Linked DNA regions of Paludisphaera rhizosphaerae. The main gene of each other region encodes a partner of the protein of the gene in region 2 in a complex. Links are inferred from orthologs where the notes say so. Each region holds a gene or a part of one and is shown on either strand. Other genes may lie near its edges.

The links.
Region 1: the proteins of dnaB (region 2) and dnaG are in contact, whole or in part, in a crystal structure (PDB 2R6A), measured with the Geobacillus stearothermophilus proteins. The link is inferred for Paludisphaera rhizosphaerae from one-to-one orthologs. Residues at the interface, in WP_033016901.1 of Geobacillus stearothermophilus: Ser13, Glu15, Ala16, Gln18, Glu91, Leu92, Asp94, Ala95, Val96, Pro97, Thr98, Ala99, Ala100, Asn101, Tyr104, Tyr105, Ile108; in WP_049624496.1 of Geobacillus stearothermophilus: Lys456, Leu457, Leu458, Pro459, Ala460, Asn463, Ala464, Leu467, Leu535, Leu536, Ile537, Ala538, Gln544, Glu545, Asp548, Tyr549, His552.

What each region holds. Positions count from the first base shown.
Region 1 is NZ_JAALCR010000008.1:212,756-215,679, reverse strand. It holds dnaG (DNA primase), read left to right. Parts: upstream 1-451; coding sequence 452-2,398; downstream 2,399-2,924. Other genes in the region: rpoD (RNA polymerase sigma factor RpoD), read left to right, coding at 2,409-2,924. UniProt on the Escherichia coli protein: RNA polymerase that catalyzes the synthesis of short RNA molecules used as primers for DNA polymerase during DNA replication.
Region 2 is NZ_JAALCR010000044.1:3,410-11,612, forward strand. What follows is about bases 4,523-7,384. They hold dnaB (replicative DNA helicase), read right to left. Parts: upstream 6,744-7,384; coding sequence 5,301-6,743; downstream 4,523-5,300. Other genes in these bases: G5C50_RS29590 (hypothetical protein), read left to right, coding at 4,523-5,290; rplI (50S ribosomal protein L9), read right to left, coding at 7,008-7,384. Outside these bases: G5C50_RS29580 (tyrosinase family protein), read right to left, coding at 1-818; G5C50_RS29585 (acyl-ACP desaturase), read right to left, coding at 1,446-2,414; more of G5C50_RS29590, read left to right, coding at 3,515-4,522; more of rplI, read right to left, coding at 7,385-7,619; G5C50_RS29605 (single-stranded DNA-binding protein), read right to left, coding at 7,869-8,203. UniProt on the Escherichia coli protein: The main replicative DNA helicase, it participates in initiation and elongation during chromosome replication. Travels ahead of the DNA replisome, separating dsDNA into templates for DNA synthesis.

The DNA.
Region 1 (2,924 bases), on a different replicon or contig from region 2:
AGTCCCGATCGACGCCCCCGTTTGCATGGGGGCGTCCGTTTTTCGAAATCTCTGGGACTTGACTTGGACACTTGGTGTGCGGGACGACGTTGAATTGTTTCTTCACCGTCCCGTACCGAGGTTTGGGAAGCAAGGCGAGATGTGAGAGGGGACCCGAGGCGATTTGCGAGCCGGTTTAAGTGGACATGCGATCAGAATATGGTGGACCTTGGGCCGTCTAGCGCAACTGCTAAAATGATGCCGGGTTAGAAGAATCACGGGGGTGTCGGCCGGAGGCCTCGAAAACTTGACGGTATGTAGGGGTGGGCTATAATTTCGTTGAACCCTCCGAGAGCCACCTTCGGGCACGAACCCAACGAGACGCGAGCGCCTCGGCGTCCTCTTGTCAAGAGAGGTCGCGCCGGCGCGAACCAAGGATCCGGACTCGCGTCGGAATGATCAGGAGAATCCCGTGCCCAGGCCATCCGATACGACGAAGGCCGCCATAAAAAACGCGGTTGATATCGTGAAGTTGGTGGGGGATTACGGTCTCGCCCTGCATCGAGCCGGGTCGCGTTACAAGGCTTTATGTCCCTGGCACGACGACCGCCATCCCTCGCTGGAAGTCAATCCGGATCGTCAGACCTTCAAGTGCTGGGTCTGCAACATCGGAGGGGATGTTTTCGAGTTCGTGCAGAAGTACGAGCGGGTGGATTTCCCGGAGGCGTTGCGAATTCTGGCGGAGCGAGCGGGGATCGCGTTGGATGGGCCGTCGAGTTCGGAGGCGTCGGCGGGGGGGCCTTCGAAGGCGGACCTGCTGACGGTTCTAGGATGGGCGGAGGGATTGTTCGAGCGAGCCCTGGGGAAGCATGATTCGCCGAGGACGTACCTGGAGGGGCGTGGGCTGACGGCGGCGACCGCGGCTCGGTTTCATCTGGGTTTCGCTCTGGACGATCCGGCCTGGTTGTTCGACGAGGCGAAACGAAAGGGTTATACGCGGGAGTTGTTGGAGAAGGCAGGGCTGGCGACGTCGGCGGAAGAGGTAGGCGGTAAGGTTCACGCGCGGTTTCGGGGTCGGCTGATCTTTCCGATTCGCGACGAGCGGGGCCGTCCGGTGGGATTCGGGGGACGGATCCTTCCGGAAGCAGAGCGAGCGGCTTCGTCTCGGGGTTTTCGTGTCGCAAAATACGTTAACAGCCCTGAGACGACGCTCTTCCAGAAGCGTCGCCTGCTTTACGCCGCGGATCTTGCGAGGTCTTCGTGTCGCGAAGCAGGCTGGGTCGCGGTGATGGAAGGGTATACCGACGTGATGGCGGCGCACCAGGTGGGGCTGACGAACGTCGTGGCGACGCTGGGGACGGCGTTCGGCGACGAACACGTCCCCCTGCTCCGCCGGTTGGCCAACCGGGCCTGCCTGGTTTACGACGGCGATGAGGCGGGCCAATCCGCGGCGGAGCGGGCGCTGGAAGTCTTCCTGGGACATGAACTGGACGTGCGGGTGCTGTCGCTTCCTTCGGGTCTGGATCCTTGCGACTACCTCCTGAGTGAAGGAGCCGAAGCATTCCGAAAGCTGGCCGACGAGGCCCGAGATCCCTTGACCTTCGTGCTCGATCGGTCCCGGACGCGATTCGACCTGGACACGATCGACGGCGCCCGACAGGCCTCCGAGTGGGTGCTCGGCATCCTGGCCCGCGTGCCGGCGGCGGCTCCTGGCTCAGCCCAGGACGTCGCCGTGAGCAAGGCTCTGGATGCTCTGGCCCTCGCCTTGAAGATGAAAGCGGGAGACTTGCAGAAGCGGCTCAAGGGGCTGCGAAAGACGGCGACTCGGAAGGTTCCCGCCGGGCCGGCCGCGACGACGCCCACGGCGGCCGAGTCGATCCCTTCCGCCGACGCCCTGCTGGCGACGATGGACCCGGTCGAACGCGAGTTGGTGGCGGCGGTGGTCGCCCGACCTGACGTGACGGCCGCCCTGGTGGCCCGGGTCTCCGTCGGTTCGATGCAAGACGGCTCGGCCCGCGCGATTCTGGACGCCGCTTATGACCTTTATGGACAGGGCGAGCAACCGACTTACGGCGCGATCAAGGAAAACCTCGACGACCTCGCCGCCCTGGCGGTCCTGGAACGACTCAACGACCTGCACCACGACGGACTGCAACGCCCCGAACTTCAGCCGCTCGACGCCGTCCAGTTCCCCCCGGGAAGTTGGGAGCAACGATTGGAGCTGGTTCTGGCCCGCCTCGCCGACCGCGAACGAATGACTCGCCAGACCGAACTACGGCAAGCCATCGCAGAGACCGATGAAGAACAAGAACCGGACGTCTACCGCGCCTTGAAGCGAGAACTACGACAACTCATGACCCAGCGGGCCGGGACCTTGAATGTGAAGGCCGCTCGTCCCGATCCGAAGTCTTGTGCGTGAGGGAGGAATGATGGACAAGCTGGACGAGGGTCTTAAGGCCCTCCTCGAACTGGGCAAACGTCGCGGATTCCTGACCTTCGATCAGGTTAACGACGTGCTGCCCGATGATCCCAACAGCCCCGAGCGCATTCCCGGTCTGCTGGAGACCCTCGATGAGTTGAACATCGAGCTCGTCAATGAGGATGAGGCCGAGGCCCGTCTGCTGGCCTCCGGCGAACTCGACGAAGAGCCCGATGAGCTGACCGAAGAGGCGGACGAAGACGACGGCGAACTGACGGCCGAGGAACTCGAGGATATCTCGCGGCGGATCGACGACCCGGTCCGCATGTACCTCACCCAGATGGGCGAGATTCCGCTGCTCACTCGTGAGCAGGAAATCAACCTCGCCAAGAAGATCGAGGTCACCCGCAAGAAGTTCCGCCGCAAGGTGCTGGAGTGCCACTTCGCTCTGGCCCTGGTCGTCGACGTCCTCAAGAAGGTCGCCGAAGGCGAACTCCCCTTCGACCGGACGGTCAAGGTGTCTGTC
Region 2 (8,203 bases):
GGCGGGACGGCCTGGACACTGACGCCCTTGTCGTAGTAATACCCAAGCCGATCCAGGTCTAACACATTTGATGCGGATAGTTCAATCCGTCTTCCGCCCGGGTCGAAGAAGGTAAAGCGGGTCTCAAGCCAGAGGGGGTCATCCGGATTCCTCCGGCCTCTGCCGAGGCGGAGCCATTCGCCCCAGAGCCGGTCGACATTGGCGTGATGCAACCAGAAGATGGGATCTCGCCCGGCCGTATCAGGATTGCCCATCCAATGGCCGATCTCCGTATGCACCGCGTTATGGGCGCAGACTTCGAGGGCTCCGAAATTACGGTTGTGTTCCCGATGGCCGGGCTCTCTCTTGTAGGGGCCACCGAACCCCTCGCCGCCACAAGGCGATGCGAACGAGACAACGCGGAACGCATGTTCCCAGGCGACGGCGGTGGCAGCGATTGGCATTCCCTGCTTGATACAGCGGTTCTTCTCGAAGAGCGGACTATCCGAGTCGAAGAATCGATCCGGTAGGGCCCGCTGGGAGCGATCTGTCCAATCCCAATAGGGAAGTGTCAACTCGACGTCGCCCGAGGCGGCGCGGAGGATGCGCTCGAAGGCGAACAGATAGGCACGGTGCCAGGGCAGGAACCACCAATTGGCATGCTGGCAGCTTCCCCAGGCTTCCAGTATCGTTTCTTCCTCCTGGTCAAGGTAGCCGTGCATGTTGGCCTGGTACCACCAGGAAGTCGGGTCGTGCTTGGGCCGCGATTTCATAACCCGGACGCCACGCTCAAGCGAGTCCAATTCGCGGGACGTCAGGCTTGAGAAGCTCTTGCGCATCCGAATCCTGCCGTCCGGGCCAGGGGATGGCTCGGGTGCGGGACTTGGGCCTGGAGGCGGGATCGGTTGGGGCGGAGGCCAGGGGCTGGGAGTAGGCGGCACGTAGGGTTGGGGACCGCAATCGCAGGGAGTTAGCTGGCCTCGACGGGCACATCCGCCTAACGCGGCGGAGAGGCCAACTGCCAAAACCTCGCGACGGGTCACGATTCGATGGGCCATAGGGGAGATCACCGCTTCGCAAAGATGGCACTCCTAATCGAGAGTCCATCCCGGCGGTCCCCGCCTGGGTCGATGAATGTACGCCTCATCGGCTAATCGGTTGTCGGTTCAGGAACCTGTTTCCCTGGAGTAACGGATTCCCGTCGGCCTGTGATGGGTATACCTTTCGGTTGGATTGTTTCCCTTTCTGTGCTAGTCACACCTCTTCCTCTGGTCGCTCCTCTTTCGCTCCCTTCGCGGCAACCTTCCCCCACGAAGGAAACCGATACTCGGCCACGTACTCTCGAACCGAGAATTGGCCTACCACTGCGAATCGGCTGCCTAGGTGTGTTGCGTTGGGTCGACGATATCGACTCGCAGGCTTCTGATTCGCGACATAGCTCGTTGCGTGCCCGCCCACCTTGGGCTTTACACCGTACGGCCGTTCAACCACGCGAACGGGACGGAGGGCTGGTCGGCGGTTCGCGCACCGATCTCGTCTGCGAGGTTCTCGTAGCGTTCCGGCTGGCGGCAGAGGTAGTCCTGGGCCTTGGCGGCCTTGCCGGAGAAGGAGCGGTTTTCCAGTCCCCAGGTGGTGTTCAGGTGACGGATGATCGCGGCGTAGTCTCGGGACGTGTAAACGCCGGAGCGCTGGGCCGCCGCGGCGAAGTGATCGAAGAGGTTCGGCAGTTGACCGTCCGTCATCCGGCTCCCGGGCATGGCGATCAGCCGCCTGAGCACGGAGTGGTAGGCGAGGAGCGTCGCTTCGGGGTCGCGCTCGAAGAGTTCGGCGACGATTCGGGTGTAGAAAACCTCGTGGCGCGTCTCGTCCGCGGCGATCTTGCGGCAGATCTTGGCGAGGCCCTCCTCGCCGCATTTGACCGCGATCCGGGCGACGTTCCCGTGTGAGAGCCGCGTCGCACGCTCCTGGAACGCGGAGTAGATCAGCCCGGCGTATTCGTGCCCTTCGTGCCCGGAGGTGAAGCCGTCACTGATGAGGTGGTGGATGGTCAGCTCGATCGACCTCATGTCGACGCGGCCCGAGAGCCGCAGGTAGGCATTGAGCAGGTCGCCGTGACGGTTCTCCTCGGCGGTCCAGCCTCGCAGCCAGCGCGCCCACGGAGCCTGCCCCCCTCCGGTCGGGTCCCTGGCGATCCGCTCGACCGAGATCGCGTAATTCGGCAGCGCCTCCTCGGTCACCATGTTTCCGACGAGTACGACGAGGAGTTCGTCAGGCAGGGCCCGAGCCGTTTCGCGGAAGCGATTCAGCCGATCCGCCCAGTCGTCCGCGTTGAGATCGGGCAGGAAATCGGTCGGTTGCCATGCTTCGTCGATCGGAAGAAGCAGCGACAACTGGTCGGAAACGAAGTCCTGGAGGCTTTCAATGACTTCTATCACCTGGGGCCAAGGTCTTCCTGCCGGGCCGGGCGGTTGAGGTGTTCAGAAGTTGGTTGCAAAGGGAGTTCGGAGGCGGAGACTGAGAGCGAACTGCCGCCGACGCTGAGCATCGTCGGCAGAGGGATCCGGCGGTTCTTCCGGCATCCTCTAGGTTTACGATCAACCCCGCCCGGGCGAATCTCCCAACGCCTGAGCCGACCGCGATCGTGGTCGATGCGGTCGGGTCTCTCCTCTGGGAACGGCAGCCGCCCTGTGCCGAGTTTCCTCCTTGATCCGTCCTCTCCGGGACGGACACCTTTGATCCGCAGACCATATCGAAAACCCAGCTTTCAGACCAGCCGAGCGATCGGGCGTGGTGCGGCCTCTGGAAGGCGCTCTCGATGTTTCGAGCCCAAAGTCGACTTCCGATCGTCGGGTTTCATGGCCAGGTCACCGGAGGAACCTCTCTTGGCGTTGTCGTCGGAGGCTCCCGTTCTCTCCGCGGCCCGCAAAGTCGTGACATTCCGGACGGCCGACGTCGGCCTCCCTTTCCACGCCTGGACGGGAGTGGAAGCCCGTGATGGAGCCGGAGTCTTGGTAGTATCGTATCGAATTGGAGGGCTGGGCTCGGATCTCCGCGGAGAAGGGGATCGGCGCGACCGGCCCGCCAGGCGAAAGCGACCGAACGAAGCCATCGTGGAGGCCCCGATTTCGATGTCCAACCGTCTGCCATTAGACGACTTGCGGTCGATGGCTTTGGTCGTCGAGCCGTCCGAGCGAACCCAATCCCGCGGGGCCGTCGTTGGCATTGGGCGACCCCTGGAGCGGTTCCCGTTCGGATTGCATCCGGTGGTCGGTCTGCCGGTGCCAGGAGTCCAGGCTCTTGGATCGATTCGGTGCCGGCTGCCTTTCCCCGTTTCCTCCTCCGCTCCTGGTGCAACCCAACCGGCAGGCGTTCGATGGCTTCCGTCTGGAACCGTCGCGAGCGGCGAGAAATCGTCAAACGAAGCCGTCGCGATCCATGCCGATTTCGTTCTCAAAACCCCTTCCGCCAATAGCTTGCGTCCGATGAGTTTGCTCTCGGATCGTTGCGAAGGAAGCCAATCCGGGGGGCGTCGCGGATGAGGAAGCCGCCCCGGGAATCCAAGGAGGGGACGCCGACGCATGAGCCGACACGCCGGGCGGAGCGGGCTGTCGCGGCGGCGGGGCCGTTCGCGCGGGTGAACGCCTGGTTGGCGCGGCCGGTCGGCCGGCTGGGGCTGTTGGTCCTCTGGGGGGCGATTCTCTGCGCGCCGGGGATCCTGTTCTTCAACCCGTATGAACCATTCGCGGGGGGGCATATCACTCGCGACCCGTTGTGGATCCACCGGCTCTACAGCGACGACTTCATCTACGTGTCGGCCTCGCGGAACCTCTCGCGGACGATGGCGAATCTGTTCACACCGCATTTCACCCACGTCGTCCCGGCCTGGCGGCTCCTAACCTGGTTTCTGGTCGCTTCGGCCGGGAGCCTGGCGCGGCTGCCGGACGTGTTGGCGGTCGCATCGTACGGGATCCTGGCGGCGACAATGGTTCTCGTGGGCCGGCTGACGGCGCGAGAGACGGGGAACCAGGCCGTGGGAGCGGCGGCGGCGGTCGGGGTCGGCACGACCTCGCTGATGATCGCGCCGGGGACGTGGTATTCGGCCGGGCAACCGCTCTGGGCGGCGTTCGCGACCCTCGGGGCTCTCTGGTTCGCGCAGTCCTGGCGGCGGTCGCCGTCGTGGCTTGCGCTCGGGCTCTGCATGGCGTCGACAGCCTGCGCGGGATGGCTCTGGACGATCGGCCATCTGGCGGGTCCGACGACGGCAATCTATCTGTGGCTCGATGGTCGACGGTCGTGCCGCAAGGCGGCCCTGGCGCCGATCGCGGCGACGGCCCTCGCCGTGGGGCTCTCGGTCGTCCTGGGCGCGGGGAAAGTCGACAGCCGGACGAGCTTCCACGGTCGGACGACGGCCGAGGCCGTGAGACCCGTCGAGGGCGTCTTCCACACGATGCAGGCCATCCCCGAGAGCCTGGTCCTGGGGAACCTCGGCCTGGCCGCCGAGACGACCGCGGGGCAGGGGGCGTTGCTCACCCTCGGCCTGCTCGGCCTCTGGGCGATCCCCCGGTTCCGTCGCGGCGGACTCGGGGCGTTCAACCCGATCGAGATCGCCGGCGCGACGTTCCTGGCGGGGAGCTATCTCATGGAATGGACCGTCCGCGGCTATCTCGATTACAAGTACTTACGCACGTTTAACGTGGACATGATGGTGCCCTGGTACCACGTCGCGCCCCAGGTCGGGGCGGTCCTCCTCGTGGTCGGCTGGTGGATGGGGCCGAGGAAGTCGGATGCGGTCGAGTCCCAGCCGGCGTCGATGCCGTTGAGCCGCAAGGCGGCGCTGGGGGTTCTGGCCTTCGCGGCGGTGCTGGCCGCCCTGAACCGGCCTCGGGTGGAGGACCTCTGGATCCACAGCGCCCCGGAGATGACGGCCTCGGAAGCCGCGCGCTTTCCGATCCCAGAACTGCAGCGGATGCGGGCCACCTCGCTGCTGCTGGACGAGGCCGCGAACCAGCGGAAGCATCTGCGGCGATATGACCTCGCGCAGAAAACGGCGGCTGGAATGGGGATCGGCCGCGACGCCATCCACGCCGCATTCGGCCGGATCGACGCTCCGCTGTTGCCCGACCGCTGCGACGGGGTCGACCTCCTGGACCTGCCCGAGCACGGTCAGCCGGCGGATCATGCTCGGGTCCGGCAGGCGCTCGGGCCGTACTTCATTCTGGAGCCGCCGCCCCGGCCGGATTGGTACGCGGCCGGGGACGTCTGGCCGCCGCCGTCGTCGAAGCCGACGAGCGGGGCGGCCCACGCTCCTTGATTGCGCCCGGTCAGAACGGCCGGCCTTCCTCGATCGGCTGCTCGACGTGCGAGAGGTTGTCGAACAGGGTGAGGTTCTTGATGAAGACGAGCTTGGCGGTGTCGGTTCGTCCCGAGCGGTTCTTGGCGACGATGACCTCGGCGATGCCGGGCTGGTCGTTGGCGTCGTAGTAGTCGGGCCGGTGGAGCAGGAGCACCATGTCGGCGTCCTGCTCGATGGCGCCCGACTCGCGAAGGTCGGCCATGCGGGGCCGGCGGTCCTCGCGGTTCTCGACGGCTCGGTTCAACTGAGAAAGGGCGATCACCGGCACATGCAACTCGCGGGCGAGCATCTTGAGGCGGCGGCTGATCTTGGCGATCTGCTCCTGGCGGCTGTCACGGGAGTCGTCGGAGTCGATGAGCTGGATGTAGTCGATCATGATCAGACCCAGCCCGTGCCGCATCTTCAACCGACGCGCCGAGGCCGTGATCTGGAGCATGTTCCGCGAGGGCGTGTCGTCGATGTGGATGGGCGAGGTGTTGATCTCGCCGAACGCCTTGCTCAGTTTGCTCATCTCGCGGTAGTCCATACCGCGTCCCGTCCGGATCTTGTGGTGGTCGACCTTGGAGTGGCCGCAGAGAATTCGCTCGCCCAACTCCAGCCGGCCCATTTCCAGGCTGACGATCAGCGAGGGGACCTTGAGATTGACGGCCGCGTGGGCGCAGATGTTCACGGCGAGAGCCGTCTTCCCCATGCTGGGCCGGGCCGCCAGGATGATGAGCTGCTCGGGCTGGAAGCCGCTGGTGATGTCGTCGAGGTCGTAGAAGCCGGTTCCGACCCCGGTGACGGCGTGGGAATCCTCCGATCGCTTGATAATCCGGTCCATCGCCTCGGCGAGGACGACGTCCAGGTCGTGGATCTGGCCCTTGATCTGGTCCTCGGCGATCTCGAAGACCTTGCGTTCGGCGGACTCCAGAAGCTGCTGCGAGGTGAACAGGTTGGAGTAGCCGTCGCGGATGATCTCCGTGGCGCTCTGGATCAACTGGCGGCTAACCGACTTCTGGCGGACGATCTCGGCGTGGTAGCGGGCGTTGGCGGCATGCGGGACGCTGTTGGCGATCTCCGACAGGCCGTCGTCGCCGCCGATCTGCTCCATCACGCCCTGGCGTTCCAGCTCGTCGCCCAGGGTGACCGCGTCGACGGCTTTCCCGTCGTTGTACATCTCGCGGACGGCCCGGAAGATGATCTGGTGGGCGTCGCGGTAGAAGTCGTCGGGCGTCAGGAACGAGACGATGTCGTGCAGGACGTCGTTGTCCAGCAGGATGCCGCCCAGGACGCTGCGCTCAGCATCGAGGTTCTGAGGCGGCAGACGGTCGCCGATCGCCGGCTCGTGACGACCAAAGGGCCCGTTGCCGTTCTTCCCTTCCCGTCCGAATCCCTGGCTGTTGCTGTATCCCGCGGGGACGGATGCCATGACCGAGTCCACTCCTTGGAATGCCGAGGCCGGCGGTCCCGTCGTCTTCGGCGCGCGAGGGAACGCTGGTTGTTCAGTCGACTGAACGATTGTATCGGCGGACGACGCCGCAGGCATCGTCGAAAACGGGAATCCGTGGAGCGGAGGGGTGGGGTCGCGAGGGGATGTGGGGATTTGCCGGCGGCAGGCCGACGGCGAGGAGAGGCAAGGAGCGGGGCGTCCGCCGCGAGAGTGCGGCCGGACGCCCCGAGATTCGGCGGCAGGTCAGACCGCGGCTTCCTCGGTGTGGGTCGGGACGACCCACAGCTTGACCTCGGTGTCGATGTCCTGCCCCAGGTGGAGCTTGATCATGTAGAGGCCCAGCTCCTTGAGCGGACCTTCGATCTTGACCTGTTCGGTCGCGATCGTGAAGCCGTCGGTCTTGAGGGCGGCGGCGATCTGGTCGGCGTTGACCGAGCCGTAGAGGTGGCCGTCCTCGTTGGCGTTCGCCTCGATCGTCAGCGAGCGCTGGGCGATCTGGGCGGCGAGGGCCATGAGGTCGGCGCGACGGGCGGCCTCGAGAGCGCGGAGACGCTCACGGTGCTTCTCGACGACGCGGAGGTTGTGCGGGGTCGCGAAGGTGGCCAGCCCCTGCGGGAGCAGGTAGTTGCGGGCGAAGCCGGGGCGGACCTTGACCAGGTCGCCGGCGTCGCCGACGAAGGGCACCTTGTTGGTCAGCAGGACGTGCATGTAGCCGTCCTTGGCCCGCAGCGGGTGGTTCTTGCGGCGCTCGACGCCGGGCTGGCGGGGGGGGCCGGCCGGGGTGGACTTCTTCGCGCCTTCGCCCTTCGCCTTGCCCTGGGACTTGGGCTTATTCTTGGTCTGGGTCTTCGCCATTGTCGATTGTCGCTTTCGATCCTTAGGCAAGCGCCGGGCGTTGGGGGCGTTCGTCGCCCTCCCCCATCCTCTCATCTCGCAGAGCCGCGCCGAGCCGTTGACGTACTTCAGGAAAAAAGGGCGAGCCGTTCGAAAGGGCGCGGAGCGCTCTTCATCGACGACGGACGCGCAAGCAGTCGATTAAAACCGATCGGGCCGAAATCTCCAATAGGTGCGTCTGTGCACTGTCGTGGTTCGGCCCGCCGGGGGTCAGAACGGGATGTCGTCGTCTCCCTGGTCCGGTGCGACAGCCGCGCGGCCGGCGTTGGAGTTCGACGGAGCGAAGCCGCCGCGGGGCGGGCCGTTGTCGAAACCACGGTCCTGATCCTGCCGGGGGCGACGGGCTGGGGCCGACTCACGGGCCGGGGGCGCTCCGTACTCCTCGTCGCCGGCGTAACCGGTTCCGCCGCCGCCGTCTCGGCGGCTGTCGAGGAACTGGACGCGGTCGGCCTGGACGCGGACCTTCGAGCGCTTCTCGCCGGACGTCTTGTCTTCCCACTGGTCCATCTTGAGGGAGCCTTCGACGAAGATCAGGCTCCCCTTGC